DNA from 4 places in the Desulfotomaculum defluvii genome. Region 2 is predicted to be linked to each of the others. Evidence: riboswitches for the same ligand, from Rfam matches in the RefSeq annotation. Region 2 holds a riboswitch; each other region holds the start of a gene.
The links. A riboswitch is a leader RNA that binds a small molecule or an ion and turns the genes downstream of it on or off. The one in region 2 is predicted to bind cyclic di-GMP.
Positions count from the first base shown of each region.

Region 1 (7,950 bases), on a different contig from region 2:
TTGTTGGATGAGGAGACAGGTGGTTATAATGTGAGCTATATTCAGAGATTGTTGGGTGATCGCCCCGTGGTCCTGGTCAATCTAGTTTACCGTCAGCAAGGCCTAATGGTGGCTAAGGGTAACCCCTTGAATATTCAAGGTTTAGAAGACTTAGGTCGAGAAGGAATACGTTTTATTAACCGGCAACGAGGAGCGGGTACCAGGATATTGTTGGATTACCGCCTCAAGCAATTAAATATTGATCCGGATACTATTTATGGTTACACCCGGGAGGAATATACTCACATGGCCGTTGCAGCGGCTGTGGCCAGTGGAGCTGCTGATGCCGCACTGGGTATCTTGGCAGCGGCCAAGGCATTGGAGCTAGATTTTGTCCCGGTGGTGGAAGAACGCTATGACCTCTGTATTCCAGGTGAATATTGGGAAACACCATATATCAAACGTTTGCTAGAAGTAATTGCAACCACAGAGTTTAGACAGCAGGTAGAAGCCCTGGGTGGCTATGATTTGCGGGATTGCGGCGGTGTTATGTATCGTCAAGGAATCTAGGAGGAAGTATGAAGAAGAATGACCCGGAAAACCTGAATCAGCCTCTAGAAGAACATTTTCAACCAGGTTGTAAAGTATGGTTGAAAATGGGGGAGACGGATTTTGGAGATGGGCTCTATTATCTTCTTTTGAATGTGCAACGTTATGGGTCCATATCCCAGGCAGCTAAAAGTATGGGCATGTCTTACCGTGCTGCCTGGGGCAAAATAAAAAAGGCAGAAAAAAACTGGGGATTTTTGCTTGTTCAAACCCAAGTGGGGGGAGACTCAGGTGGCGGTGCCACACTGACACCTGAAGGAAGTAAACTGGTCAAGTGTTTTGGAGAGTTTCGCAGAAAGATGGGAAAGGTTAGTCAGGAGATTTTCAACCAGTGTTTTGGGGAGTAGCTATTAGCTGTTAGCCATTAGCCAATAGCAATTAGCGGTTAACCCCTAGACCTTTGAGAAAGTAATAGGAATACGGTTTAAGCTTGGTTTGCATGAATTAGTAAAAAACTGGGGTAGGTTTTGACTACCTACCCCAACACCCGCTCTGGATAAGTATAGACATTCATGCGTTCTCCTTTAGCAAAACCCACCACAGTAATACCTAGTTTTTCAGCCATTTCTAGGCCTAAATCTGTGGGGGCTGAGCGGGAGATGATTACTGGTAATCCCATTTTACCAATTTTAATAACAATTTCTGAAGAGACTCTACCGCTAAAGACAAGAATTTTATCATTTAAAGTAATACCATCTAAAAAGGATCTACCAAAGATTTTATCCACTGCATTATGACGTCCCACGTCTTCATAAAAATAAATAACCTCTGTGGGATTACATAGAGCAGCGTTATGAACGCCCCCGGTTTCTTTAAAAAGTTGGGACATCTCTTCTAAGCGATCAGATAAATCCCATACTTGCCCTGGGGTTACCAATATATTGGTAGACACCTTATTCATGCTTTTTGCATCATTGACAAAGTAAAAGACAGGCCGTCCACGACCGCAACAGGTTGTGATGTTTCTTTTTAAAAACTTGGACTCTGTTTCTATACCTGGTGCATCCAGGTAAACTACCCCGTTTTCTTGATCAATTCGTAGGTCTTTTATTTCATTTGGTGACTGTAATAGTCCTTCCGAGCAGAGAAATCCAACGGCCAATTCTTTAATTGCCTGGGGAGAACATACCATTGTAACAAACTCTTGATCATTTAAAAACAGTGTTATGGGTACTTCTCGTACAAGGGAGTCTTCAGTAGTTATTATTTTGTCACCTTTAACGCGGATAATTTTAGTTGTTGTTTTGTTTATTTGCCAGACCATTTGATAACCTCCTAGAAGGTGAAGGAAAATTCTATACCTTTATTGTACCTTAATGCTACCAATGTGTGAAGATTAGATCAAAACTGAGGTGAAGATATAATGTACAAAATAGGGATCGTAACCATGAGTGATAAGGGGTCCCAGGGACAAAGGGAAGATATCAGCGGTGCCACAATAAGAGATATGGTCAAGGAGCTAGGATCTGTTGAACAATATCGTATAGTACCTGATGACCTAGAAGTTATTAAAGACACCTTAATTGAATTTGCCGATGAAAAGGGTTTGGATTTGATTCTCACTACTGGCGGAACTGGGTTGGGACCTAGGGACAATACACCAGAGGCTACCCTTGCTGTAATAGATAGGCAGGTGCCTGGACTAGCAGAAGCCATTCGAGCTGAGAGCTTGAAAAAAACACCAAAGGCTATGCTTTCAAGGGCTGTTAGTGGCACTAGGGGTAAAACTTTAATAATAAACTTACCTGGTAGTGTTAAAGGAGTTCGGGAGTGTCTGGAGGTTGTTTTGCCGGTGTTACCCCATGGAATAGAAATATTAACTGGTCGTGGGGGAGAATGCGGACAATCATAAAAAACTAAATTTTGTAAAAAAAATTGCATAAAATATCCTGGTATATGGCAACAATATCTAATAGGGGTTGTAATAGGCAAGAACCTATGTAAATGTAATGTAGAAGGAGAAATTAAAAGGAAAATATCCGTATTCTGGATTATACAAGCATAATTGGATTTATTTGTTTGACGGAGTATTTGCTTTTAAATTTCTTGTTCTATATTATATTTATTAGGTGTTAGCACTCAACACTGATGAGTGCTAACAGAAGAGCTTACCCGTTAATTAAAAAACCTTAATATTTTACAAGGAGGGGTTTTTTGTGATTAAACCATTAGGTGACAGGGTAGTAGTTAAGGCACTGCCCCAGGAAGAAAAAACTAAAAGTGGTATTGTACTACCTGATACTGCAAAGGAGAAGCCCCAGCAGGGTGAAATCGTGGCTGTAGGCCCTGGTCGTCTGCTGGAAAATGGTCAGCGTGCTGCCCTAGATTTAAAGGCAGGGGATAAGGTGTTTTTCTCCAAGTATGCTGGCAATGAAATTAAACTGGAAGAAGAAGAATATTTAATCCTGCGTGAGATGGATATTCTGGCTGTTATTGAATAATTTTTTCTTTGTACTTACTCAGTAATTTTAGATTCTTAAGGAGGTTATAAACCTTGGCAAAAGAAATTATCTTCCGCGAAGATGCTCGCAGAGCACTAGAAAGAGGCGTTAATGCTCTGGCCGAAGCTGTTAAAGTAACCCTCGGCCCCAAAGGTCGTAACGTAGTAATCGAGAAAAAATTTGGTGCTCCTACCATTACCAACGATGGTGTTACTATCGCCCGTGAAATTGAACTGGAAGACCACTTTGAAAATATGGGAGCTCAATTAGTCAAGGAAGTAGCAACTAAAACCAATGATGTTGCCGGTGATGGCACAACCACTGCTACTGTTTTAGCTCAAGCACTGGTACGTGAAGGTCTCAAGAACGTAGCTGCCGGTGCTAACCCCATGATTATTAAACGTGGTATCGAAAAGGCTGTTGAAAAGGCTGTTGAAGAAATTAAAGCAATGGCTAAGCCCATCGAAAGCAAAGAAGCTATTGCTCAAGTTGCAACCGTTTCTGCCAACGATGATTCTATCGGTAACCTGATTGCTGAAGCTATGGAAAAAGTAGGTAAAGATGGTGTTATCACCGTTGAAGAATCCCAAGGTATCGGTACCAATTTAGAAGTAGTTGAAGGTATGAACTTCGACCGTGGTTATATTTCTCCTTACATGATCACTGATACTGATAAGATGGAAGCAGCCCTGACTGATCCCTATATCTTAATCACTGATAAAAAGGTTTCCTCTGTACAAGAACTTCTGCCTGTTTTGGAAAAGGTTGTACAAACCGGCAACAAGCCTGTACTGTTGATTTGCGAAGATCTGGAAGGCGAAGCTCTGGCTACTTTGGTACTGAACAAACTTCGTGGTACTCTAAATGTAGTTGCCGTAAAGGCTCCTGGTTTTGGTGACCGTCGTAAGGCTATGTTGGAAGACATCGCTATTCTGACCGGTGGTACCGTAATTACCGAAGAAGTTGGTCTGAAACTGGATAAAGCCGATCTAGAAATGCTTGGAACTGCCCGTCAAATTCGTGTTAAGAAAGAAGAAACCATCATCGTTGGCGGAGCTGGAGAGCAAGCTCAAATTGAAGGACGTATTGCTCAAATTAAGAAGCAAATCGAAGAAACCACTTCTGAATTTGACCGTGAAAAACTGCAAGAGCGCCTGGCTAAGCTGGCTGGCGGTGTAGCTGTAATTCAGGTTGGTGCTGCAACTGAAGTTGAAATGAAAGAGAAAAAGCTGCGCATCGACGATGCTCTAAACGCTACCCGTGCTGCTGTTGAAGAAGGTATTGTTCCCGGTGGTGGCTCTGCCTTTGTGAATGTTATTTCCTCTTTAGACAGCATTCAGCTGGATGGTGACGCTAAAACTGGTGTAGATATCGTTAAGCGTGCTTTGGAAGAGCCCCTGCGTCAAATTGCTAACAATGCGGGTCTGGAAGGCTCTGTAGTGGTAGAAAAAGTACGTACCACTGGCAAAGGTTTCAATGCTATGTCTGAAGAATATGTTGATATGATTACTGCGGGTATTATCGACCCAGCTAAAGTGACCCGTTCTGCTTTACAGAACGCTGCTTCCATTGCAGCTATGGTTCTGACCACCGAGACTTTGGTAGCTGATAAGCCTGAAAAGGAAGGCGCTAACCCAATGGCCGGAATGGGCGGTATGGGTGGCATGGGCGGCATGATGTAAGAAAAAGCCTGAATCCCGCTCATGCCAAGGGTTTGAGCTGTTCAGGGCCCTTTAGAAACCCTGTGGGGTAACAAAAGGGTAACATTTTCCGTCAAAACACAAATCCATACCTGGTAGAGGTATGGATACTTAGAGGCTTCTCATAAGTTCAACTTTTGGGAGGCCTCTTTTTTCATTGATTTGATTACGTGCATATATACCGTTCTGGTATGATCCCAAGACACCTTAGTATACCATCCTTTGTTGCATGTAATTCAACTAATTTGATTATACCGTAGAGGGAAAATAAAAATAATATTTTTCCAGCAAGTTTTTGTATGGCAAGCAACTAACAGATGCCCCAGGTATTAAACAACTCCTTTACAATACAAGACTAAATTTTTTAGACATAGTTGGAACAATACTTAAAAGAGGTTATAAGAACTCAAAATTAATAATTGGGGACTAGCCCATATCATGACTAAACAATTATATTAGTGAACATAACATCATTTTGGGTAACATAAGTTTATATTTGGCAGGGCAGGTATTTTATCTAAAATAAGGCAAACTAGCATATTATCAGAACTTAATATAGTTTTCTGAAAGACACAAAGGGGGAGTTGTTGAATCTAATGTGCTTGGTACTAACTAGGTATCTTCAAAATTAAAAGCCAAGAGATCTTTCCGACCGCTTGGCTTTGTTTAATAACCATTTAACTAAAAACTAAATTTGTCAATGTCTAAGATTAACCATAACTCTTCACCTTTTTTAACGATACCTTTAATATATTGATTACTTCCAACCTTTAGTTCTACCTGTTGTATTTCATCATCCTGGAAATCCTCTACTTCACATACGTTATCAACTATTAAGCCATACTTACGATTACTGACATCAGAAATAATTATTCTAGTGTCTTCAGTAAATTCACCTTCTGGTAAACCTAAATACCGTCCTAATCTTACCACGGGAATAACCTTTTCTCTTAAACTGATAACCCCTTCAATAACACCAGATGTGCCAGCAATAGGAGTTATTTTTTGAAGCTTAATAATTTCTTGGGAGGACATTATGTCTATTCCGTACTTAATATTACTAATCTCAAATATTACAGCTTTAGTTCTGGCCATTATTGAAACACCATCCTTTTATAATTCATCATTAGATAGTTTACTAAGTTGCTCGGATAGTGCCATTATTTCTTCAACGCTTGCATTTACCTCTTGAACTGCAGCTGCTTGTTGTTCGGTAGTGCTTAAAGTAGAGCTGGAAGATTCCAGTGTTTTATGAACTGACTTTTGTATGTTAGTTGTTAAATCTCGTATTCTTATAACTGTTTGCTTAGATTCATCAGATAGTTTTCTAATCTCTTGGGCTACAACTTCAAAACCTCGACCTGCTTCGCCTGAGCGTGCTGCCTCAATTGCTGCATTCAGACCTAGCATTTTAGTTTCATCGGCTATCTGTTTAATAAAAGCCAGTACTTCATTAATTTGAGCTGAAAGAGACTGTACATTTTCTATTTCTTTATTTAATAGGTGTTGGTTTTGTGAAACCTCTGCTCTGATCTTTTGATTTTTATTACAAAATAAACTTTCATGATCCCTGCTGGTCACTGGCTATGATAAAAATTGAATATGACCTTTAATTTTTACAAAACACCTAAATCTATATTTAGAGCAAGATTAGTTCGTTGTTTTATGCGGAGGTTTGACCCCGATAGATAACTGAATGGAAAAACTTTTGAGAACAGGATTTGGATCTAAAATCAGGATAAAGAGATGTGTGGGGTTGGTAATATCATAAAAAAAACCATCAAATTTGTATTTGAAGGGCAAACCAAGACACAATTACCTTTACACTGTAAAAACACCATATGTATAGGCAACCTGGCAATCATACCTATTAATAGGCTTAGACCCAAGGCTTTGCGTCCCTAACTTTCGTTAAGTTTGCCGTTTCTATATTTTTTGACAAATTATGATAAATAATAAGCTAATAATACATTATTTTACGAGTATTTGCAATTTACGAAAAAGATGTTAATTTTATTAGTTAGGATCTTAGAATTTTAGTCTGTTCCTATTACGTGTGATGTGTGAACAACTGACCAGAAAGAAAATATGATAATCAGTTATAGTTCTCCACTGAAATTAATTCCCATATTATAAAGCATCCTTGTACAGTCCAAGCTATTCTTCAGCAAAGTCCTCAAACAGGGTGTTTTTTCTTCAGCATAGGTCTTACCAATTCATAATACGGAATCAGGGCTGCAAATATTGCATTATTTATAAAAAAATGCAATATTTGCAGCCCTGACTCCATGTACCTTTAAGCATTTAAGAAGCTACAACCTATCTTAGTCTATTTTGCTAAATATTCCTTTCAATATATCTAGATCTTTTACTATAACATGACGCGTGTGATCTTCTAATGCATGTAATTCCTTTAAACGTTTTAGTGCTTGGTTTACAGTAACCCGGTGCATTCCTAAAACACCCCCTATGTCTTCCTGTGTAAGGGGAATCATTGGGGTACCTTTTTTATCTGTAAGATTATGTCCTTGGTGCAGCAGGTAGACTAGTTTGGCCACACGTACGATTGGTTTGTTGAATGTGAAATCTTCTACTTGTGTTGATAAAATATGAACTTTCCTTGATAACATTTGGATAATAGATATGGTAAGATCGGGGTGTTTCGCAATTATTTCTTGTAATACCACTTCTTTAGGGAATACATAGATTTCACAATCAGTAAGGGCAACAAAACTATAGTCACATGGTTTCTGGTTAAAAAAGGGTGTCTCGCCAAAAATACAACCTGAATCAATATACCAGACAATTTTCTGATGTCCTGAAGGACTAATTGCAACGGTTTTAACCCGTCCATTTTTTAAATAATAAAGGCAGTCAATCAGTTTACCTTCATCTATAATAATACCTTTTTTTTTAACTTGCTTAACTCTTCCTTTGCTCAAGACACTATCCCATTGAATTTGCTGGTCTGTGTATATCCACGGAGAGCCTAATAATTCTAATTTTGTATTCATAGTTATTATGTCCCCTCTGATATAGCTAATGCACATGAAAAGTATACTATGTTTTGTCAAATCGGACAATGTAAATGCTAATGTGTATTCTAAAAAAGTAAATTATCTCAAAAAATAATTAACTTGTAAATATGACAACAGACTTAATCAGGTAATTTACTTATCATAATAGCTAAGAGGAAACCATGCATGGAATCTGGTGTTTGT
Region 1 is NZ_BAAHYV010000006.1:473,607-481,556, forward strand. It holds gene ACYQ03_RS04995 (molybdopterin biosynthesis protein) at 1-549, shown strand, start outside; gene ACYQ03_RS05000 (winged helix-turn-helix domain-containing protein) at 558-935, shown strand; gene fdhD (formate dehydrogenase accessory sulfurtransferase FdhD) at 1,064-1,852, opposite strand; gene ACYQ03_RS05010 (MogA/MoaB family molybdenum cofactor biosynthesis protein) at 1,952-2,440, shown strand; gene groES (co-chaperone GroES) at 2,745-3,029, shown strand; gene groL (chaperonin GroEL) at 3,083-4,711, shown strand; gene ACYQ03_RS05025 (chemotaxis protein CheW) at 5,411-5,824, opposite strand; gene ACYQ03_RS05030 (methyl-accepting chemotaxis protein) at 5,843-6,310, opposite strand; cyclic di-GMP riboswitch class I at 6,575-6,661, opposite strand; gene ACYQ03_RS05035 (Crp/Fnr family transcriptional regulator) at 7,054-7,743, opposite strand.
Region 1: another riboswitch for cyclic di-GMP. It lies ahead of ACYQ03_RS05030 (methyl-accepting chemotaxis protein); the one in region 2 lies ahead of ACYQ03_RS08985 (response regulator).

Region 2 (7,950 bases):
CACTTATAGTGTTGATCTCACCCGTAGAAGACATGGCATTACCATGGTTATCAGTAATGGCCATTCTTAGATAGCCATTTCTTTGAATTTCTTCTTCCAAAACTCGTTTCTTAGTTTCCCAGTTACTGTTTGGGTCTTTTAAAACCTCTGTTGCAGCAACAGTTTCAAGTGCTGAAAATTTCTCACTTAATCTTGCTTCAATAATGTCAGAGGCTTCTTTAGCGATCATAGGAAGGACTTCTTCAGTTGTCGAAATCAGAGCTTTAGAGGCAGTTTGATAGGCAATCAGACCAAGCCCACCACAGATAATTAAAAACAGGCTACCGATAAAAACCATCATTTTTATTTTAATACTCTTCACTGCTGCACTCCTCCCGTCGTTAAAAAAAGTTGTTATAAGATTAAACTTGATAAACACTTTCGAGTTTTCAAAATGTGTAAAAATATTTAGCATTATTTATTTGATATTCATGTCGAATTTTCCTTCAAATAATCTGTCAAACTGGTACGTTTTTTGTCAAAATTTTAAAAATACAGTCATAATATCACAAACAGTCTTATGGGTCTCTTGGTAAGTTAATATAATCACTTAAGAGAAAGGGGCAAAGCTTAGAGTGAAAGCGAGTGACTATGTAAATGAACTGCAAAAAACTCTCTGGCAAAACAACAATATAAAGATTATTATGAAAATATGAGCGAAGATAACAGCTATTCTAACTAAAATGATAAAAACAGTTTATAATGTTATTTAGAGATAAAAACACAGTTTCGGTTGGTAGTCCGAACGCACCAGTTTTATCTGGTGTCAGTAACCTGCCCCCCCTGGGGTTGTCCGTTCTCTGTAGTAAATTATACAGGGGGAAGAAAATGAATATTGTTAGCATCAAATTAACCGTATTTTTTGAAGAGCCATTTTGGGTAGGAGTTTTTGAAAGGACATATGAGGAGTTTTTGGAGACTTCAAGGGTAGTGTTTGGTTCAGAGCCTAAAGATTATGAGGTTTTCCAGTTTGTAAATCACAACTTTAAAAAGTTAAAGTTTAGTAGACCATTAGCAACATACGATGTAACCAGGAAAAAACTTAATCCCAAAAGGCTACAAAGAGAAATACACAAAGAAGTAAAAAATGCAGGTTATAGTACCAAAGCGCAACTTGCCATGAAATTAGAACATGAGGCTAACAAAAAGGAAAAAGAGCTGTTTTCAAAGGCAAGAAAGGAAGAATTATTGGAGTTAAAATTTAGGCTTCAACAGGAAAAGAAAAAGAAAAAAAGAAAAGGCCATTGATTATTTATGCTCACCTTTAGCGGGTGAGTATTTTTTATTTATAATTGCGTTTCTGTTCATTGGGTCAGAAGGCAAATGAAAGGAGAAGTCTACTGGAACTAACGGAGAGCTACCCTTACATATAGATATACCTGTCTTATTACTCAACCAACAGCGGCAACCCCTCCCAAGAGGGGTATTTTTATACCTCTGGTCCCACTCAGAAAGGTGCCCGCTGATGCAACAGCCAACTGGTAACCTGAAACAGTAGTATAAATTAGCTAAAAGGAATAGTCACAGATAGGCCAACTGATTTGCAGTCCGTGGGGGGCCTTCCACACTGGTTCTCACATGCACACTTCATAATACCCGACATATAATATTGTAAATTTAAGGAAAGGAGTGTTTAATTTGAGTAATTATCGTAAAATGTATCCCTGGCCTTACTATCCAGTTCCAGGATATGGGAATCAGTTCCCTAATCAGTATCAACCCAGTGTTCCAATTAGATTAATGGATTATGGGCCTTACCCATTTGTTATTAACATAGAACAAGCTGCAAAGCAGAACAATAATTTTCGTCTTGCTTTATGGACAGGAAGATATTTACAACTTACCTTGATGAGCATTAATGTGGGAGAAGACATAGGTTTAGAAATGCACCCCAACCTCGATCAATTCATACGTATTGAAGAAGGGGTAGGACTTGTTCTAATGGGAGATAGAAAGGACAGATTGGATTTTCAAGCATATGTCTGCGATGATTATGTGTTTGTTATTCCTGCTGGTAAATGGCACAATCTAATTAACATGGGTAATAAACCAATTAAATTATATTCTATTTATGCACCACCTCAGCATCCACACGGAACTGTTCATAGAACAAAAGCAGATGCTGAAGAAGCTGAAGAACACCACAGAACTGAATAACAAAAGAAATTTCTTATATAAATTATGTCCTTAAAAACTGCTTGATGCTTTTGTAAAGCAAATATTAGCCTAAAGATGGCAAAAGCCAGACTCCCCAATAGTTAAAGTCTGGCTTTTGCCATCTTTATGTAGAACAGTATCAATGAAACGACATACCACACATACGATATGCTAAATGATGGAACTTGAGTCTAAATATGTGATGTTATTGTAAATAGGTATATTGAGAAGGTCGGCAGTGATGACAATGGTTTTGTTTTTAGGACCAAGAGAGGATTGGGTACTTGGAGGCTCAAACAAGGTAATTTTGGTAATTTAAAACTTTCCAGGTAAGGTAGACAGCAGAACTAGAAATAATAAAAATATAAATTTGTTTGATCAACAAAGAATCTTCTTTTTCTAGTTGATCAGAAAGGCTTTGTATATAAGAACGTTTTTGCCACAAGATTAATTCCCTCCATTAGTGACGAGATACCCATGACTATTGTCCTGTTTACAATGGTGCGAATTTACTATAAGTTTATAGAAAAATATAACATTTTACAATATTTTGGCTGAGTTTTCTAAATAATTTTTAGGAGTAGTTTATAAACAGTTCATAATAAGAACAACAAGAAAGTTTGTATTAAAAGCAAAGGATATAGATGTTCACCATGAAATAATAACACTTAGTAACGGACCAAGTGTCGTCACCGCATCCATAATTACCATAACAGCAGCACCTAACATATAGCTGTTGCAAGCCATGAAACGGTAGCGTCACTAATCCCAGTAAGATGAGATTTGGGGGGTGTTATAATGACCATAGAAGGAATGGGACACGGGACACGCTGTTGAGGCCCATCCCAAGAAGGTGTTGGTCAACACCAGGAAAATATTTTAGAAAACTGCTTGATTTGTGGAAATAAACTTGATTACCTGGAATCTGGTAGAGAGTTTTCTTGCATATATTGCGGGCGAAAAGAAATTGGCTATGTTTGCTGTTCAAATGGCCATTATGTCTGTGACGAATGTCATGGGAAAGATTCTTATGAAAAAATCTTAAATTTGGCTCTCATGTCGCAGGGCACTAATCCATTGGAAATTGCCGAAATGATGATAAAATCAGTCCCCATACCTATGCTGGGTTGTGAACATGCATGGATTGCTGCGGGAGCTCTTTTGGCAGCAATTAAAAACAACGAAGAAATTAAAATCACAGACAGCCAAATCGTCGAAGCTCTGACCCGAACAAGAAAACAGGCTATAGGAGCCTATTGTGGCTTAACTGGTATTTGCGGCGTAGCTCCTGCTATTGGGGCTTGCTTTAGCGTTATTTTGGGTGCCGCCTGTCCAAAAGATAAGGAAACTGCCACTACCATGATTGTTGTGTCTCGGGTTATTGAAACCATAGCAAATCAAACTGGCCCATGTTGTTGTAAAAATTTTGTACGGACGGCTTTAACTTTAAGCTGCCAACTCGTAAAGGAATATCTAAAAATTGCCCTACCCTGTACTATGGAGTTGGTCTGCGGTGATAGCAAACGGCATCCGCACGGCTGTAGAAAAGAAGGATGCCAATATTATCAGGATTAAGAAAGGACATATCCTATTTAATTCTTCCAGTATTAGGTATAATAATCAGTTGTCGGATTTTCAAAAGTCTGCTAAGATGCCCCGGATAGTTTATATGGGGCTGTTCAATTGGTTGAAGTAAGATATGAAAGCTTTGAGCGTATGCTTCCTATAACATAAAAAAACACACGTATAACATATTCCGTAATCAGATTTACGAGCTATGCTCTACATGTGTCGTTTTTATGTTTGTTTAAAACCTTCCTTTATACCCCGTCATTATAAGTAACGATAAAAAAATATATATTATTAGCATTTAGGCTCTTTGAATTGCCGAGGTATCTTCTACCACTTCTCTAAGCAGCCTTGAAAAATTTAGAGGCCAACAAAGTATTGAATTGCACCCGGTGTTGAAGACTTTATAAACCGTTTGTTTATAGGCTTTTTTAGTAATAAAGATTATTTTAATTCCGGGATATTTCCTATTCAAAATACTTGAATACTTGAGACTCTGATTTAGTGAGATATTATCAGTCATACCAGCTCCAAAGATAACTACAGTCGGCTTTTTATCAATAAGTATCCTGTGCCCTTCAGCCAATGACCTTGCCATGTCCACTTTAAGATTGCAATTTGATAAAGCTACTGATATAGAAAGACTGTGAAAATCATCATCATCAATTAAAAGGATTGAGCTTATTCTCATAACCCTATTCCCCTTCCCTAGAAATAAAAAATCCCAAAGGAAGGCCAGGGAATCTTAAGGAACCTATTTTTCCTTTTCCTGGCAACCCGGCTATCTTAGCAACTAATACCTTAGACCCGTGGCTTTGCGTCCTTAGCTTTCACTAAGTTTGCCTTTTTCAGATTATAAAAACTTTTGGGACTCTAAGTATATATATATCAGTCCTATGTTATAGAGTTAACAGGAAATAAGTCATATTTATGCAGGGCTATGGTCCTGTTTGGGAATGGAGTTTACCAGGAGGAATATTGGAGAGTTCCAATAAATTGGAGAACATAGATTGTTTAACATAAAAATAACCACGACTTCCCAGTCGTGGTTATTTCAGTTTTGAGTGTATTATACTAGCAGATGGCCAAAGGCGTTAAAGGTATAGCCGATGATGAGGATGCCAATGGTTACAACCCCAAAAAATACGGCTAGAAGCTTTGTTTTGACTACCTTTTTAAGCAGAATCATCGAAGGAAGGGATAAGGCGGTTACTGCCATCATGAATGATAAAGCGGTTCCTATTCCAACTCCTTTCAAAACGAGGGCTTCGGCAATGGGCAGTGTACCAAAGATATCGGCGTACATTGGCACACCTACTATTGTTGCCAAGAGCACGGAATACCATTTATCCTGTCCTAGTACCGCACTGATGATATGATCCGGTATCCAGTTATGGATGGCGGCTCCAATCCCCACCCCAATTAGAATATAGAGCCATACTCTTTTAACAATGTCTTTCACTTGGCTTTTTGAAAATTCCAATCTGGCACGAGTTGTTAATTCCTCTTCCTCAACCTCAGCTATTTGATTGCCGAAAACAAAGGATTCAACATATTCCTCCATCTTGGCTTTACTGATAACGGTGCCCCCTACTACAGCAAGTATCAGTCCAACGACCACGTAGGCAATGGCAATCTTCCAATTAAAGATGCTGGCGAGCAACAGGACAGATGCCAAGTCCACCAGCGGGGAAGAAATTAAAAAGGAGAAAGTCACGCCAATCGGAAGCCCGGCACTGGTAAAGCCGATAAAAAGCGGAATGGAAGAGCAGGAACAAAAGGGGGTAACAGTGCCTAATAAAGCGGCCAGCGTATTGGCTGTAATCCCATTGAATCTTCCTAGTATTTTACGGGTCCTTTCGGGTGGAAAGAAACTTTGGATATAGGAAATTGCAAAAATAAGTACAGATAGAAGGATAAATATTTTGATCACATCATAGATGAAAAAATGAATACTGCCGCCCAAACGTCCTTGAATGCTTAATCCAAATACCTGTTCCACTAAGGTCTTGACTAGGTTGGAGAGCCACTCCATCTTTAGCAGATGACTATTTAACCAGTCAAATATAAACATGAAATCATCCCCTTAACTTTTCTTTGAGCCGACAAATAAAAGCTTTACTGCCTAAAGCAATTCCTAAGCCTTGTTTAATCAGCAAGTTCTAAAGACTTGGGTTAACGAATTGGTAGCCGTCTCCTTTCTGAACCCAATTGATATATGCAAATATAATTATATATGAATATTAAGCTTAAAATGAAGATTTGTCAATATCATTTGCCAAGGGTTGACACCATAGGCAAGTCCGACAGATGCTAGACAGAACCATGCAGGTCAACAGGATTCAGCCAATGCTGGCTCCCAGGCTGGCTAAACTTTTAGAAGATAGCTTGGCTAGTTAAGTTTTAATGATTGCCAGGGCAAACGAAATGAAACCCCAGTAGAGAACAGAGTAAAGTTCTTTTCCGGGGTTGATATTTTTAAAGAGACTGTTATTTTACCGCACCACCTGAGCGATCCCCACCGGAACCTCAATCAGGGGACCAATGATCGCTGCAAAGGCAGCCATATGGAGAAATTCTCCTTATTCATCTTTTTCACAGACAGATTTTTTTAAGCCCATCAGCTCACAATAATTAGGAGTCTCTCGTAGGGCCGAGGGTTTGACTTCAACGGTGGTAGTTTGCAGTAACTCACCTAAATGCTGATCCACCAGCGGGTAAATTTGTTGTAAACCACTGGCTTTCAGGGTGTACAGCACTAGCTTGCCATGTTTGACGTTTTCTATTAAGTCTGCCTGACGTAAAATTTTTAAATGGTGTGACACCGCTGGTTGGGAGAGGCTGAGGCCTTGCATGATTTCGCAGACACTCATTTCCTGTCCCGACAGCATTTGAAGAATGTTCAGCCGATGGGCATCTCCCAAAGCCTTATAAAGACTCACTAACCGTTCCATATCTCACTACCTCATATATTTAAATCTTTAAATATGATTTTTTATTATATTACTATTTAATGATATAATCAACTTATTCTCCGTTATCTTTTTTTAACAGAAATTTTACATAAACTTAATTGCTTTTTGAAACTGATTCGACTCAAAATATTGATAGTAAAGAATCACCAGGTGTCATAAAACGAACAGAGGAGAGAAGACATCAGACATGAAGATTGCCATTTTTGCAGATGTACACAGTAATTTATTCAGTTTACAGGCAGTGCTGGTGGATATTCGACAAAGGGGTGTAGACGCTGTCTATTGTGTCGGGGATTTGGTGGGTTACGGCCCCCGGCCCAACGAAGTGATTGACCTGCTACGGCATGAGAACATTCCTACCATCATGGGTAACTACGATGATGCCATTGGCAATATGCGTATTATCTGTGGTTGTGACTATAAGAATGAACAGGCCATGAAACTGGGGGAAAGCTCCATCCTTTGGACCAAAGAACATACTTCCGAAGAAAATAAAGCGTGGCTCAGGCAATTGCCAGAGCGTTTGGAGTTTACCGCCGGTGGGTTGAAATTCTTGTTGGTGCACGGTAGTCCTCGCCAGCTAAATGAATATCTTTTTGAAGATACCTCCGAAGAAATCCTAAGGCAGTTCTTAACGGAGAATCATTGTGATGTGTTGGTTTGTGGCCATACCCATTTGCCCTATCATAAGCAGGTGTTTGGTGGGCATGTCATCAATGCAGGTAGTGCCGGTAAGCCCAAACACGGCAATGCCAATGTTGGCTATGCCCTGGTGGTTGCGACCAAAGGAAGCTTGCAGATGGAGTATATTCAGGTATCCTATGATTTTGAACAAACAGCTAGGGAGATCGAGGCTGTGGGCCTGCCGAGGGAATTTGCTGAGATTATTCGCACCGGGAAGGCCTAAGTTTTCTGCACTAAAGGAATTTAAATTTCATGACAACCCGGAAGTCATTGAGATGCTGGAATTGGCCAATTAAATTCTTCAAAAGAAGCGGGCGAAGCCATGAGCGCCTTCCGTCCTAGTAGAAAATAGTGTGAGGCACTCCACAACTTTGTGGGGTGTTTTTGTTTTTGCCCTTGCTTTTCATCAAAAAAATTTGATATGATAGGGCTATGAACAACAATGTGAAAATTGCCAAAGCACTAAGTGATCCGATTCGTTATAAAATTATGCTGATGCTGGCCCAAAGTAAGGCCGGTTGTTGTC
Region 2 is NZ_BAAHYV010000007.1:390,398-398,347, forward strand. It holds gene ACYQ03_RS08965 (methyl-accepting chemotaxis protein) at 1-361, opposite strand, end outside; gene ACYQ03_RS08970 (YjdF family protein) at 868-1,287, shown strand; gene ACYQ03_RS08975 (cupin domain-containing protein) at 1,696-2,196, shown strand; gene ACYQ03_RS08980 (DUF5714 domain-containing protein) at 3,010-3,771, shown strand; gene ACYQ03_RS08985 (response regulator) at 4,067-4,456, opposite strand; cyclic di-GMP riboswitch class I at 4,534-4,619, opposite strand; gene ACYQ03_RS08990 (permease) at 4,835-5,839, opposite strand; gene ACYQ03_RS08995 (ArsR/SmtB family transcription factor) at 6,348-6,719, opposite strand; gene ACYQ03_RS09000 (metallophosphoesterase family protein) at 6,928-7,647, shown strand; gene ACYQ03_RS09005 (ArsR/SmtB family transcription factor) at 7,857-7,950, shown strand, end outside.

Region 3 (7,950 bases), on a different contig from region 2:
AATACCCATTTCCGTTAGGCGGCTAATGGCACCAGGTGCGTCATTGGTATGTAAGGTAGCAAAGACCATGTGACCGGTCATGGCTGATTCAATGGCAATTTTAGCGGTTTCTTGGTCCCGGATTTCACCCACCATGATAATATCCGGATCACTTCTCAGGATGGAACGAAGGCCCAAAGCAAAGGTAAGACCTGCCTGGGGATTAACTTGAATTTGATTAACTCCTTCAATACGATATTCAACAGGGTCTTCAATGGTAATAACATTTTTACCGACCCGATCCACCCCAGTTAGGCTGGCATATAGGGTAGTACTTTTTCCACTTCCGGTGGGACCTGTAACTAATATAAAACCATAAGGTAAATTAATAACCTCACGGTATTTTTCAAGAATTTCTTTAGCTATGCCCAGTTCCCCCAGGGTAATCATCCTGGCGGAGCCATCCAACAGGCGCATGGTCAATCTTTCACCATAGGCTGTGGGTAAGGTAGCCACACGAATATCAATGGGTCTCCCTTCGATTTTCAGGGACATCCGTCCATCCTGGGGCAACCTACGATCGGCAATATCCATATTGGCCATAACCTTAATCCGAGATACCAAGGAAGCGTGCATCTTTACCGGCGGTTCCATGATATCATGCAAGACGCCATCAATTCTAAAGCGCACCCTCATACGTTGTTCGTATCTCTCTATGTGAACATCACTGGCCTTGGCGGCCACAGCCTGGGATAAAATCATATTGGCCAACTGGACAGCTGGTTTCTGATCGTCATCTATAGTGGCTGTTATTTCTTCAATCTGCTGTGTTTCTTCTTCAACTTTGTTGAATTCCATAGCTTCTCGGCTATACTTTTCAAAGGCCACTTCCAGTTCACTATCAGGAGAAAATACCGGCATAATTTCAAAACCTGTTAAAGCACGCAAATTATCAACGGCTACAATATCCGTAGGTTTTTGCATCGCCACCAATAGCTTACCTTCACTAAAGCCAATGGGAAATGCTTTATAGCGTTTCATTACTTCAATAGATACGGTGGCAACAGCGGCGGGGTCTATGGTGTGATTTTCAAGCGAAACAAAGGGAACCCCCGCTTGCTTCGCAATAATTCGAGCTATATCGTCCTCCGAACAATACCCCAACTGGACCAAAGTCTTACCCAGAACACCAGCACCTGGGTTTTGTTTTTGATAGTCTAGGGCTTCTTCCAGTTGTTTTTGACTAATAATACCTTCATTAACTAACCAGGTTCCTAAAAAACTACGGGTAAATTTCATAACCTTCCCCCAATATATTAATACAAAAAAAACGAAACCAATCGTAATAAAACTTAGGTTTCGTTTTTTAAGCCTAAGGCAACCCGGCTACCATAGACTTAATGTCTTTAGGCCCGAAGCTTTGCGTCCTTCCCTTTCAGGAAGTATGCCTCAAATATTCTACATATTGGTTAATGATATTCTACTTTTCTTATAAATATCCTGTTGAATTAAATAATCTAAATATAAAAATATCTAAAAATAATTTAAATGCAAAAAATAGGACGACCATAGCCGTCCTATTTTTTAGATTCTTCTAATCTTTCCAGAGCATTTTTCTAACTGCCTGCTCAATTGTTGAGTATCATCGCCGTGGGCGGTACCCCCCACTACCAGTTCTTTGATGGCCATGGTAGGTTGGGCATCGGAAACCGGCGCCCCTTGGCCATCCTTACCACAGGTACCAATAGTAAAGCCCAGATCGGACCCAACCCTTTCCACCATACGTAATACTTCAGGACCATTGCCCGTAAGGGTCGCGCCGCGGACCATTTGGCTAATTTGACCATCCTTAATCAAATAACCCTCAGCTACATCAAAGACAAAATCTCCGGTTGTGGTGTTCACCTGACCACCGCCCATTTTTTTGACCAACAAACCACTTTTATAGTCTTTAATTATTTTTTCTGGATCCTCTTTGCCAGAGGCAATGTAGGTATTGGCCATACGAGGTATTGGCTTGTGCTGGTAGGATTCCCGGCGCCCATGTCCATTGGACTCCCGACCTTCCTTGGTGGCTGTCAAATGGTCATAAAGGTAGTCTGTTAGGATACCATTTTCGATAAGTGTAACCTTACGGGATGGTACCCCTTCATCATCAAAACGGTAGGAACCGTAACGATTGTCTAAGGTGGCGTCATCCACCACCGTTACCAATTCACTGGCCACCTGCTGACCCTTCTTGTTGGTGTAAACCGACAGTTCCCTTTGTTCCAAATCGGCTTCCAGTCCATGACCGCAGGCCTCGTGAACCATGGTGCCACCGGCTTCTCCAGCCATTACCACAGGCATTTTACCAGAGGGGGCAGGTACAGCACTAAGCATATTGACTGCCCGCTGGGCCGCAACCCGGGCAAATTCTTCGGGATTGTGTTGCTCAAACAATTCAAAACCTGCGTGACTGCCGATGGCATCATAGCCTGTTTGGATCACACCGTCTTCCGAAGCCACCACATTGACAATTATCCTGGTACGGATTCTTTCATCTTCCACAAAGGTACCTTCGGTGTTGGCGATGGTTACCCTTTGTACAGTATCACCGTAACCAACGATGACCTGCTTGATTTTTTCTGTATCCACCCTTCTGGCGGCTCTTTCCACCTGTTTTACCAAATCCACTTTAGCAGTGGTGGGAACACTTTCCGGTCGAGTTTTAATTTCAAAGTTAACCAGTGGTTTAATAGAAGTTAAATCTAAATTAAGGTCTTTTTTATTACCCTTGGCAGCATGACTGACAATTTTAGCTGCCTCCAGCAGACCAGCTTTACTCAGGTCATTGGTATAGGCATAGGCTGTGACTTCCCCAGATAACACCCGGATACCAGCTCCGGCATCCAGACCTGAGTTAACCCGTTCAATTTTACCAGCCTCCATACCAATACCAGTTGTTTGTTTCTCTTCGATAAAAATATCAGCAAAGTCGCCGCCATTGGCTAGGGCAACATTTAAGACCTCTTGTAATTCGTTTTTATCAACCAACATTGGGTCCCTCCTAAAATTCCACAGACTATTTTTTCTAGTTTCTACCTATTAAAGAGAATCTATGTGTATCATTTTATATTATATTTTATCCATTGCCAATTAGTTCCTGTTTGTCTTGAAGGGTTCCTGAATAGGGAATTGTCATCTCATCCAGTGGAGAAAGAGGTTCCAACCATTGAAAGGCATCATCCCGTCCAACCTTCCAGCGTTCTGCCAGTTCCTTACCTTCCACTAGGGCTTTGGTTGCATCTTTCGCTGAAAAAATTACCATGTCTATTTCTACTGTAATGTCTGTGTTGGTTTCTAAACTCGTGGTTATATTGTCAACCGGGCGAAATTCCGCCCTGCGAATTTCTGATACATTAGGTAAGCTTTCTAGTACCTGAATATAGTTCACAACAGACTGGTAGTTACCTTGAACCTTTAAGGTAAAGGGAATCTCAAAATAATATTTCTTATCTACCACCTGCAAGGGCTTAAGATCTTGTAGGAAAGTATGCCTTTTATAGGCTTGCCAATTTAAATAGGCCAGGACATTCCCGGTGTGCACCTGAGTATTAAACAGGCATAGGACCGAGTTAAGTTTAGTTTCCACTTCCTTAGCCCTTTCCTGTTGCTGTTTTTCCCCTGCCAATAGCTTTTGGGCCTTAGCTAATTCTTGCTGGGTAAGCTGAAGCTTGCTATCCAGATCTGTATATTGATTAATTTGCTTCTCCAAAACCAAGCTGTAAAAACCCAGGCAAACCAGCATGCCAAGGAGGCCTAGGAGGAGTACTTTCTCCCTAGGACTGAGGAATTTTAATTTTAGCCACCAGTTCAAACTTTATCATTCCCTTTTCCCGATCATATTTTGCTTCCACCAGTTTTACATTGTGGAAATAGGGCAATTTGCTTAGGTTGTCCACCAACACGCCCACGGAGCCTATGGCCCAACAGGCACCATAGATATACAGTATATTCGGAACTGGTGGCGACTGGGGGATGTTGTTAATTGTCTCGCTAGTCTTTGTTTTTAGATTCTCCTGTGCAATTCCGTTATGGGGACCTAAAACAGAAGATACAAATCCTCCTGCCGTGGAGATGCCTTCAACCCTTTTGATTTCAATACCTGTAACCCAAGTATCCATGGGCAGTGCTAGAGGTAAATCTTGTAGTAGGTCATACCATTGCAGTCGGTTACTGGCGATGCCAGAAAGGGCAACAAGTTGTTCTTGCTTCATTTTGTTTAGGACCATTAAATTTTCTATTCGTTTGCTTTTGTCTCGTTGTTGAACTAATAGTTTTGTTTGCTGTTCCACTTGTCTATGCAGTAATGTAAGCTTTGTATAAAAGATCCCGTAGCTTAGGAAGAGGAGTAAAAATAATAGGCTAACCAGCAAGATTAAGCCAAGTTTCCTCCGATAATCCTTCGGGTTCTGTGGTTCCAGGTAAGGGGGGAGGAGATTCACACGGTACATTCAAATAACCTCCCTTAGAGCCAGGCCTAGAGAAACTGCATAGGAAGGATCATAGGGTGTATTTTGTTCTGAATCTTGGTCATAACTCCGCCAATGGGCTGGTATTTCGATCTGACTTGGTACACTACAAATTCTGCTTAAATATTGCTCCACGCCATTAAGTTTAGAGCCGCCTCCGGTTAAAATGACCCGTTGAATGGTTTCTTCGCCCCTTTGACTACAATAGTAATCTAAGGATCTTTTTAGTTCCAGTGCTAGGTTATGCATACCGCCTGGGGCCTCAGGGTGATTTAAGAATGCAATTTCCTGTATAAAGGCTTGACTTCCGATGGTTATGCCCCTAAGGAACTTGATCTTGCCTTCTTTCATTACTAAAACCTGGGAATAGGTTGAACCAATATCCAAAACAGCTAGGGTCCTAGTGCTCTCAGTCCTACCAAATAGGCGCCAAAGTCCAAAGGCTTGTAAATCAATGGCCTTAAGGGTCAAACCTGCCATGAAAAAGATATGGTAATATTGTTCTACTAAAGCAGTGGGAACGGCAATCAACATAATATTCAGTTGATCTTCCGCTTCACCTTTTTCAAGTCCTAATTTTACATAACGTAATGTCAGGTCCTCCACTGGCAAAGGTATATATTTTGAGACCTCGGATTTTACGGTCTCTTCTAAAGCCCCATCCTCCATAGGAGGTAGTTTCATTTGCCTTGTAATTACCTTAGCACCGGATATGGCTGTGATAACTTCTCTGCTGCTGATGCCTGCAAGGTCGGTTAAACGGGTAAGGGCCTGGGCTGTTTCCTCCTCAGCTAACTTGCCTTCCCTTAGGGGAGGAGTTGCCATACTGGCGTATTTGTGAATCAGGGGGACTCCGTTACTTAGTTTTAGTTCAATAAGCTTTATCTCCTGGGTTCCGATATCCACTGCCGTTAAGCAGGGCTTAGGCCTGATTAGTTTCCGCAATAAACTTTTCACCTTACAACTTACACCTCTTAATTCATAGGAAATACTGGGTATTTTTCTTGCCAGGCAAGGATTTCAATTTCTGTGGTGGTCCAGGTAGGATGAACACTGTTAAGTAGTGGTTGATTACAAATTGCAGCACCATGACAGCTAAAATCTTTGCAGATAACTGTCCCCGCCAGTAGTGCCTGGTTAGCCAACTGCATAGTCCCAGCAGTATAGACCAGGGCCTCAACCTGGGCTTGACTTTCCACTTGTACTTTGTCCTTGGCTAGGATAAAAAAGGAGTCCCTTCCAAGTTTATTTGCTTGCAAAGATGCAGCAGCGGGAATGGTAATGAAACCAGAAGAAATAAGGGTAATATTTCCTTGATAGAACCCTGAAAGAGTTACATTCCCCTGCACATAATGAATGCCCTCGGTTAAGTCCTCGGCCCGAAAAACTTGATCTCCGACATAAAAGTAATCACAGTTGTTAGCATACCAAGTAAGATCTAGGTTGGGGTAATCCAGAAAGGTGTGGCTAATGTACTGAAACTGATTGGCAAAGGCGGTACCAAACTGAAGAGAACTTTCCGGTGTGATGGTTCGAGTGGCATAGATATCCCCATCCCACGCCAATTCTCCATTTTCCAATAATATGGGGTGGCCGACATGACCATCTCCTACGGTAACATTCCCCCCACTTCTGACCAACCCACCCACAATATCACCATTCAATAAAACATCACCACTGGCCAGTAATTGTCCATTTATTTGAGCCCCGCTAGCCAAAGTAACGTTACCCAAAACTTTGAGGGTTGCAGTTGTGATATTAGTGCCAGACTGAAGGAGACAATTACCCTTTATATAAATGTTATTATCAAAGGAACCAACAGGCTGGAATTGAACTTCACTTAAAATATATAGGGGAGATTGCAAGCGAGAGTTATTGGTGATGTTAGGTGAAGCTTGGACAAAAACTCCCTGGTACCTGTTCAAGGGTAAGCCAACCTTTATATTGGTCACCAAGGACTTTTGGGCAGTGCCATATTTAGCTGACGCCTCAATCCTAAGCTGATAGCCATTGCTTGTGGCAGATGTTTTGGTAATATTTATGGTTTGGATGCTGCCAGCCTTAGTATTTTGTACAGGAGTATAGGATGTACCATTCTGCTTAGTTACTTCCAGGGTTTTATAAGATAAACCAAATAAATTTCTTAAAGACTGAACACTGGCTGCATTTTGACCCGATAGTACTTTTTGCAAACCTTCTAACTCAAACTTACCGTAGGTCTTGTTCATTGCCATTGACTCTAATACCAGCACGTTGTTTTTAAGAATGGAAAACACCTTTTCCACGGCTGCCTCGGCCAAATAATAGGCCTGTAATTCTTCCTGAGAGCCAGCCATGGTGAGCTTTTCTGTATGTATTAGTTTAAGTGCAGCGGAGCAAACAATACTTAATAGCATCAGGAGCATACAAACAAAGATAAGAGCCTGACCCCTTGCATCCTTTACCATGGCTCCATAGATCACCATCCTCTTTCAGCCCTTACCCCAACCATAGAGGTTAATATAACAGGTTTGTTCAGGGAGCCTTGACCTTTAATCGTAATTCTCACTGAGGTTTTATAAGAATTATCAGGTGCATTTTCCGGTAAGTAGAAGAGTTCCAATGATTCAATATTTCGCGCTATAATATTAACCCCTTCATTCAAACGGCTTGTGGGATCCCCACGGTTAGGGGTTTCTCCATCAAAACCAGTAATTGGGATGTCATAGATACGGCGCATTAATTCCCCATCATTAACATAGTAGGAGATGATTTTATCTCTGTCATATTTGATAGGAATTTGTTTGTTACTCTCAGTCATATGATTGGGAATACGAAATTTTAGTATCGAAGGACTAGAGTTAGTGGTTAGCCAGCGGGCTTCCCGCAGCTCCCTTTCCATACGGTTCATGGCAATTCTTATTTGGGCCATATTATCAGTACCCTGACTCAAGCGATGATAGGAGGACAGGCTGCTAAGCAGCAATCCGTAGGCCATGTTGATTACTAATACAAAGATAACCATTGCTATCAAAACTTCTATTAGGGTAAAACCGGAGTGGCTCAAATTGATTTGTTTTACCTGCGGAGCTTTTCGGTATAAAGGGTCTCCCATCTTTCTTTTCCCGCTTCCTTATAATAAACAGTTACCTGGAGGGTATAGCTTAGATTGCTCTCTCCTGGTAAGACCTGGCTGCGATAGGTAAATTGGTTAGGGCTAAGACCGTACTCTGCTCCAAACTGACCAGGTTCCTCTTGATTTAGGTAAGAAGGGTCATCTAAGTAGATACATTTAAATTCCAGCCAATTCAGTGCCTTTATTTCTTCAAGCTTAGCTTTGGCCAAGTGTAAGGCCTTTAAATGAAGTTCATTCTCCATGTTGCCACGGTTTGTTAGAGACAAAGTTGTGGACAGGGGCAACAAAACCATCATTAATATAAACATGGCCACCAGCACTTCTATAATGGTGAAACCTTTG
Region 3 is NZ_BAAHYV010000008.1:410,499-418,448, reverse strand. It holds gene ACYQ03_RS17440 (GspE/PulE family protein) at 1-1,278, opposite strand, end outside; cyclic di-GMP riboswitch class I at 1,353-1,438, opposite strand; gene ACYQ03_RS17435 (TldD/PmbA family protein) at 1,564-3,015, opposite strand; gene pilO (type 4a pilus biogenesis protein PilO) at 3,104-3,838, opposite strand; gene ACYQ03_RS17425 (hypothetical protein) at 3,801-4,475, opposite strand; gene pilM (type IV pilus biogenesis protein PilM) at 4,476-5,438, opposite strand; gene ACYQ03_RS17415 (bactofilin family protein) at 5,468-6,958, opposite strand; gene ACYQ03_RS17410 (PulJ/GspJ family protein) at 6,952-7,587, opposite strand; gene ACYQ03_RS17405 (type IV pilus modification PilV family protein) at 7,551-7,950, opposite strand, start outside.
Region 3: another riboswitch for cyclic di-GMP. It lies ahead of ACYQ03_RS17440 (GspE/PulE family protein); the one in region 2 lies ahead of ACYQ03_RS08985 (response regulator).

Region 4 (7,950 bases), on a different contig from region 2:
CTTGTTTAGGTCCATGATCTTCCTTCCTTGAGCGAAGCTTTTCTGCCAAACGTTCGATCTTACGCATACGATGATTGACCCCGGATTTACCCACCGGCGGGTCCCAAAGTTCCCCCAATTCCTTTAAGCTGGCATCGGGATATTCTAGACGGTATTCCGCTGCTTCTCGCAGGGCCTTCGGTAGTTTATCCAGTCCTATGGTTTCGGCCAGATACTTTATGTTCTCCAATTGCCGTACCGCAGCATTGACAGTTTTATTTAGGTTCGCCGTCTCACAATTGACCAGCCGATTTACCTGGTTTCTCATGTCCTTGTATATTCGGACATTTTCAAAATCCAGCAGGGCTGAATGGGCTCCCATCAGATTTAAGCAGTCAATGATTTGCTCACTGCCCTTCAGATAAACTACATACCAGTTTTTCCTGGGGCTAACCTTGGCCGGCAGGGAAAAATGCTGCATCAGTTTTGCTAGATCTTCTGCATGCTTCAGGTTATCAGTAATGATTTCCAAATGATAGGTCCCCTCAGGATTATTAACGGAGCCACCTCCCAAAAAGGCTCCCCTTAGATAGGCCTTGCGGCAGCAATCTCGTGAGATTAAATCCTTGACGATACCCTCTTCAATAAAGCTAAAGCCACCTGCTGCAAAGCCAAGGGCCTTAAATATCTCATCAATACCCGGTTGGGAAGGAATACGAACTAAATAAACATTGTTTTTCCTCAACCGCACCTTACGTCGAACCATAATCTCAGTGGCCAGTCCAAATTGGTTTTTTAAAAGAGTAAATATCTTTCTGGCAACGGCGGCATTTTCAGTGACAATATTTAGGGAAAATTTCTTCATACCATTAATCTGTACACTGCCATCCATCTTAATGAGGGCAGCCAGTTCCGCCAAACGGCAGCATTGTTTATTCCCCACTACCCGCGCCAGTTCATTTTTCGTTACTGCCGAGAAGGACATGTAACCCCTCCACTCCAAAGGATATTATACCACAGTTAAAATGGCACAATATGGCCTGATGCAAATTTTATACCAAAAATATCGTTTTATTAATGGGTTGTTCGACTTTTAAATATTTTGGGTAAAAAACGTCAGCCCCGGAAATGTTTTTTTATAATTAAGTCTTTATTTAGAAATTATTTCCATTTATAATATAGTAGGGAGTGATTAGTTTTGCGAAGAAGTTTTGAACAAATACAAAAAATCATTATTATTTCGGCACTTACCTTAGGCCTTCTAATATCTGTGGGCGGTGTTAGTTATAAGTACTTGTTGGCCAAAGAACCCAATGCCATAACTACCCAAAACATGACTTCAACAGCCGTGTCAGGTAATCTCTACAGTAAACTGCAGCTCAGGCAGCCTATAAATGTAGTGGTTTTTAGCGACCAACAAAGGGTCTCAAAGGAACAGCTTGATCAATTGGCCCAAGAGCTGGCCACAGAACTCGGCTGCAAAGTATTCCTAGCTTCCCCGGTAAGTTGGGACAACTCCGGTTGGAGTACCCTGATGACCTTAAATAATTTTATAGCCAGCGAGCCAGAGGTACCTGATCTGATTTTATTATACCCCAGTACCGGAGACCAGCAAGAAATAAAAGTTAAAGAGTCCCAGAGTATCTATGAAGCTATCCTGCAGACGACTGGTAAAGCTTTTCCCAGGGCTGAAATATTGGTACAGGGCCACAATCTGCCAGGGGCCCTTCAGGAATTGGTTCAACATTATAGCTTGCCTGTGCTAGAAGATGACAGCAGTCTTGCTTTGATAGATCTGTTAAAAAAGAGAGCAGCCTCTGGATTTACCGGAAACAATATTACTAATATAAAACCCCTTTCAGAAATAGAGAAATATTTGTCCTGGCAGCGGATCTACAAAGCTTCCCTTACTCATTTAATGGATAAACCCAATGTCAATGGTAGCTTACCAGTATTGGTTGGTTCTCAAAATGGAGCCTTTGTGGAAAGTATCTTTGCCGGCAATACCATAGGGGTACTGGTGAAGTGTGTGCCCGATGGCGGCATGGCCAGAGTGTATGTGGATAATGAAGGGTACGAAATCATTAACACCTATGCACCTGAGCCTGTAATGAAGTATTTCCTAGTGGCAGATGCCCTAGCTTCGGGTGAGCATCGGGTCAGACTCACTTCCCTTGGTCAAGGTAAATACCCCTCCACCGGAACCAGAATCATTTGGCATGGTTTTGATACAACAGGAAGTAAAGACGCAGCTAAAGGCAAAACCGGGAGCTAGCCCCGGTTTCGCTTTTTCTAAAATAGATTCTTGCATTTTTGAGCAATTTCAATTTGTTTCTCCAGATACTCAATAACAGTGTCCAATTCCCTATTGTCTAAACGTTCAATTTTACGAGATCCCAGAGCAACCTTGATAAAATGCTCTGCCTCGGAGGGCTGATAGCCCTCGTTAACTAATTTCTGTCGTAAGGTTTCTACCTGCTGTAGTCTGGTGCCATGATTACTATTGTCAGAAACAAAAACGCCTCTCAGGGCTTTTAAATAAAATGACACTTGGTAACCTCCCTAAAGCCCCGACCATATATACATTGTTTTCGGCAGCCCGGCCACCCTAGCAAAACCTTAGGTCCGTGGCTTTGCGTCCTACCCTTTCGGGCAGTTTGCCTTTGTCGGAACATATATTATTCAATTCGACATATTTTAATAAATCCTCTTTATTAAAAAAGATTTACCTTATATCTTACTTAGTAATTGTTTTCTACGTTCTTTCTTTTGCTGTTGATAGGTCTGTCGTGCTTGTTCAGGCATGCTACTTTGATAACCGTATTCTTGTAGTTCATTCTCAGCAAAGGCAATGGCTGCATAAACCCGCGCATCACATTGGGCCTCTAGACCCTGGGCCAAATTTAGGTATTTATCAGCCAGTGCACTTTTTGAACCTTTTCTTTGGCCAGAAACAATTTGATGATATTCTCCTTTGGCAGAGGCAATTAACCCTTCTAATTTACCATTGTACTCACCCTGCAAAGAAACTAGTTTCTTTTTTAGTCGGTTTTCAATATCTGCTTTGCTTGGAGCAGCGTCAGATGCTTGGGCAGTACTCTTATTTCCAGGAGAAGCACCCGCCTGTCCTGAACCCGCCTCCATAACTCCAACCCTTTCCAATTGTTCTTCCTGTTCCTTTAACTCTTGCACTTCTGGTAAGGCTGCAAATTCCTCTTTGGTCAGTAACTCAGTTTTTTGTTCTTCTCCGGTTTTAGTATCTAACTCCGAAGTACCATTCAATACAAAACGGTCAAAATATATATAACCTGCAGCTACAATTAAAGTCAAGCAAACAAGGAGAATCCCTAATTTTTTAATTTCCATCACCTCTAGTCCAATGAATTAACGAAACAAGCGGCTAAGCCTCCCTAGCAAACCCTTATCCTTTCTATGTCTAACCCTTTTTCGCTGCTCTGGATAGGGTTCTATATCAGCCTTATTGATAGCTTCCCCATTAATTAGCTTGGTAGGATTACCAATAACCAACTGGTTGGCACGCTCCTCCCCCACCAGTTCCTTAGCCCTTGCCCAGGCCTCCTTCATTTGAAAAGGCCGCCGTATGGTATCGTGGGCATCAGAGGCTATAAAATCTACCCAGCCCAAACTAAGAAATTCTTGGGTTAGTTCCTGTATAGTACTACCGAACCTCCCAGTTAAACTTCCTGCAGTAATCTGCACTAGGCAGCCCTTTTCTATTAACTCATGTAAGACCCGTGGGTTTTCTGCTATCTCCTTATTTCGTTCTGGATGGGCAATAATGGGCTTAATTCCTTTGAGCATGATTTCAAAGATGACTTGACCTGCATAGGCAGGTACAGAGTTTAAGGGGAGTTCAAGAAGCATGTGTTTTTTAAAATCACAAACAGTTAAGGCACTGCCACTACTTAATCTGGCAGGAACATCTAAGGTAAGATGCACTTCCATGCCCGGTAATATTCTTAAGGGAATTCCTTTGGCATCCAGTATTTCTTGGAACTCCCTCGTTTTAGATAATACTGCTTTTCCTTCATTAAAAAACACCTCAGGAATACAGTGGGGTGTAGCTACAATCTCTGTTATGCCCTCTTTTACTGCCATTTCCGTCATTTGCAAACTTACTTCTAGGGCTTGGGGACCATCGTCTAAGCCAGGCAAAACGTGACAATGAATATCAATCAAACTATTTCCTCCAAAAAGATAGTGTAAAAGATGACCCTGTGGTCCACAGGGTCATCAGTTTGTTATGCTTTTTGTTTAGGTTAGGGGAATAAAAGTCTTACTTAAATTAACCATAAAATCTAAAGTTTCTATAAGACTATCATAGGTACTATCTTGTTTGGCTGCTAGTTCTTGCTTTGCCAACAATATTACTGTGGCATCTACTTCAACACCAGTCGTAGTTCCATCGTTTTCAAAAACAATACCTTTAAGTACTCCACCAATCAAGGTTTCCTCTGGGTACTGTGCTTTAAGACGATCAAAGGTTAGTTTTGCTACTGCTTTTAGTTCCGGGTGGTTACGATCACGCAACACATCCAGAGCTGCATTGTAAAGATCCCTTTCATAGTTGTCAGATCTTATGGGACAAGTTCCATTAACTATACAACTATATAAATCAATGGCATATTTATAGATAACCTCTTGATTAATATTATGTTTGCGAAGCTTGATCACAATATCATCAAACTCTGTTTTTAACTTTTCAATCTCGCCACTGATAAGCTGAACACTTTCTCCCACGTTGTCGCGTCCCAAGTGAGATAGCCCACGAATTGTTGCTAAAGCAAAGCGTGCTTCTTCAATGGTAATATTTGTATTTGTTATATTCTCGAAGCCAGCCTTCTTCAATGCATCAAAAATTTCATCTTCAGTTAATGAATTAACCAATTGATCTCTTTGTGCTACTAAATTATTCCACTCATCCTCAGAGAGGCTATTAAAGCCGATTTGAATTGCTTCTAGTAAGGCCTGTAGGGTTGGTTCTGATGGAACAATATCTCCGGCTATGCCTTTAACCTTTACTGTAAAGGTTTTAATAACCTTGGCTTTTCCCTTATTTATGGTAGCTGTTAATACAACCGAAGTATCATTTAACCTAGGGCGTTTAACAGTACCATCATTAGCAATTACAGCAGTATTATTGGAGGCCCAGGAAATCAAAACATTACCTTCTGCTAACTTTAGGCCCACATTTTGGGTTACATTGCCTATACTATCCCCAGTGGCATAAGTTATATCTAAACTTCCTTTAATATCACGTACAATTTGCAAGTCTGCTGCCAATTGGTCAAGTACAGGATCTCCGGCAGGAATCTGCACATTATCTGCTACTGTTACAGTTTCAATGTTATCTAGATTACCCACCAGTGTTACGTCATTACTATTCAGTGAAAGATTTTCTAACTTTGTATCTCCTGCCAAATTCACGGTTACTTTACTGTTTAATGTAAGATTTGCCAAGTTTGCACCTTCAGCTATGTTTAAAATAGCATTTTGTGCTCCTTGGGCAACAGTAATAGTCCCACTAAAGGTACCCTTTAAGTCAATTTCCTCACCAGCAGCCGCAGATTCAACTGCTACATCACCAAAGGAACCCCCTTGGGCTGCTTCCAGAACTACTTTAGATTCAACCTTGGTAACGGTAATAGTAGTATCTTCCGTCACAATACGGACACTATTATTTTGATTTTTAGCGTTAACCTTTAATTCCTTCTTAACTTTAACCTTTTTAAGATGAACTGAATTTGAAGCACCAGAACTTACTATTACATTATCCACATCAATGTTCTGGATAGTAACATCACCATTTGCACCTGGATCGATGGTTAAGGAACCAACGATGGTTGATGTCCCAGTAGCAGGACCATAGGTACCGCTGGTTGTGATTGAAAAATCACCAGTATGCGTGCCGGGTTCATTAATATTTTCGGTAGGAGTTACAACACCGCCACCGCCTCCGCCGCCACTGCTGCTACCTCCGCCACTGCTGCTACTTTTAACTTCAAAGTGAGTTTCCAGTGTTTTAATTTGCTGTTTTCCTGCTGCTCCAACCTGTAGACCTTCTGTCACAACATCAGGCTCTGGGTTCTTTTCATCAGGATTATATGCCCTTACAGTGTAATCACGGTTTGCGAGAACAACTATCTTATATTTACCGTCCTTATTCGTGGTGCTAATAAAAGTAGGGTTGGTGGTAAATGCTATGGTAGCATTCTTAACAGTTCTTTCATCTTTGTCCACTAAGTCACCACTTAACACAGCAGCTTTTTCCATAGTCAAAGCTTGAGTTGTTAACTGATTTCCCAATACCTTTACATCACTCTCGTAGCCCACTTCACCTTCAGTAGAAACGGTAAGATCATATTTACCTTGGGATAAATTAAACTTATAGTAACCATTGCTATCAGTTTTTGTTTCTTCTATTACCTTAAAGCTATCTGCTGAAAAAGCTTTGACAACAGCATTAGCGATATTTTTGCCATTCAAAGTAACTTTACCTTCGATACCGCTATTAACTATCTTTTTGCCGTTTAGAGCTCGATCTAGGGAAACAACAGCCTCAGCCCTGGTAATACTCTTTAGTGGGCGGAAGGTGTTATCTGGAAAACCTGCCATCAAACCGCTATTAACAACCGCGCCAACGCCACCCTTGGCCCAAGCCTGGATTTGGGAAGCATCCGCAAAGGAGTCTATACCTACTGTGGTTGTTTGAAGCTTTAACAACCTGGCCAGAATATTGGCAGCTTCTTGCCTTGAGATGGCCTGATTAGGTCTGAAGGTACCATCACTGTATCCCCCAATATAACCAGCAGCCTTGGCAACGCTTACCTCACCATAATACCATTGTCCTTCTTTAACATCCGAAAAACTATTTTCTACACCACTATTCTTTAGCGCAAAAGCCCGATTTACCAGAGCAACAAATTCGGCCCTGGAAACTTCATTATTAGGCTTAAAGGTCCCATCTGCATAACCTCCAGCAAGTCCCTTTGCTGACCATTCGTTAATTTGCCCTTCCGCCCAATGGCCTTGCAGATCGGTAAAAGTTGCAGCAAAGGCTACTGTCGTCAATGATAACAATAAGCACAGACTAAGCATTAATGCTAAATATTTTTTCTTTTGCACTGATTCAGTGTCCTCCCTTCCCAATTTAAACATTTTTATAATCTATTCTTTCAAGAAACACCTCCTACATTTTTTGTTTATTGCTATAAATTCTGACAAAATCCTCATAAATAACGCCACTACTTATTTTGTAATAAGAAATTCTTTAACATCACCACTGCCTCGGCCCTTGTGGTGTTATCTCTTGGGCCAAAGTTTAAGCCCTTTGTGGCTGGTTTCCCTTTAATTATCTTTGCTGCATATGCTGCAGCAGCAGAAGGTTTGGCCCAGTCTGCTACCAGGGAATTATCAACGAAGGTGGCCAATGCAGCTGTATCGGTTTGAACCGCTATACCCTGATTACTCATGGCATTTACAAGCATAACTGCCATCTCTTGCCGTGTAATGGGAGCACTAGGTGCAAAGGTATCTGCACCATTTCCTTTGGCTAAGCCAGTCTTGCAGGCCATGGCTACACTTGGGTAATACCAAGCCCCTTTAGGAACATCTTTAAAGTTGACCTCAGCCTGACCTTGTAGACCTAAAACATTTACCAGCATAGTAACAAACTCAGCCCTAGTTACTAAAGCTTGGGGTTGAAACTTGTCCACTTCGACACCATTTACATAGCCCTGTGCTGCCATATACTCTATGTCAGAAGCAGCCCAGTGTCCCTCAATATCCTTGAATTTTTTAGTGACTGGTTTTTCCTGTGGCAGTACTTCAGTCGCTGAAACTTCTTGGAATAAAGCATATTTACTAAAATGCTTTGTTTCAAAGCTTATTGAGTTTGAACTACTATTAAACAGACCACCAACCAGTTCCCAATTTTTGCTTTTTTCGTTA
Region 4 is NZ_BAAHYV010000006.1:331,560-339,509, reverse strand. It holds gene ACYQ03_RS04310 (MBL fold metallo-hydrolase) at 1-15, opposite strand, end outside; gene whiA (DNA-binding protein WhiA) at 1-964, opposite strand, end outside; gene ACYQ03_RS04300 (hypothetical protein) at 1,178-2,254, shown strand; gene ACYQ03_RS04295 (hypothetical protein) at 2,272-2,529, opposite strand; cyclic di-GMP riboswitch class I at 2,570-2,651, opposite strand; gene ACYQ03_RS04290 (hypothetical protein) at 2,710-3,345, opposite strand; gene ACYQ03_RS04285 (tyrosine-protein phosphatase) at 3,364-4,179, opposite strand; gene ACYQ03_RS04280 (S-layer homology domain-containing protein) at 4,255-7,125, opposite strand; gene ACYQ03_RS04275 (S-layer homology domain-containing protein) at 7,245-7,950, opposite strand, start outside.
Region 4: another riboswitch for cyclic di-GMP. It lies ahead of ACYQ03_RS04295 (hypothetical protein); the one in region 2 lies ahead of ACYQ03_RS08985 (response regulator).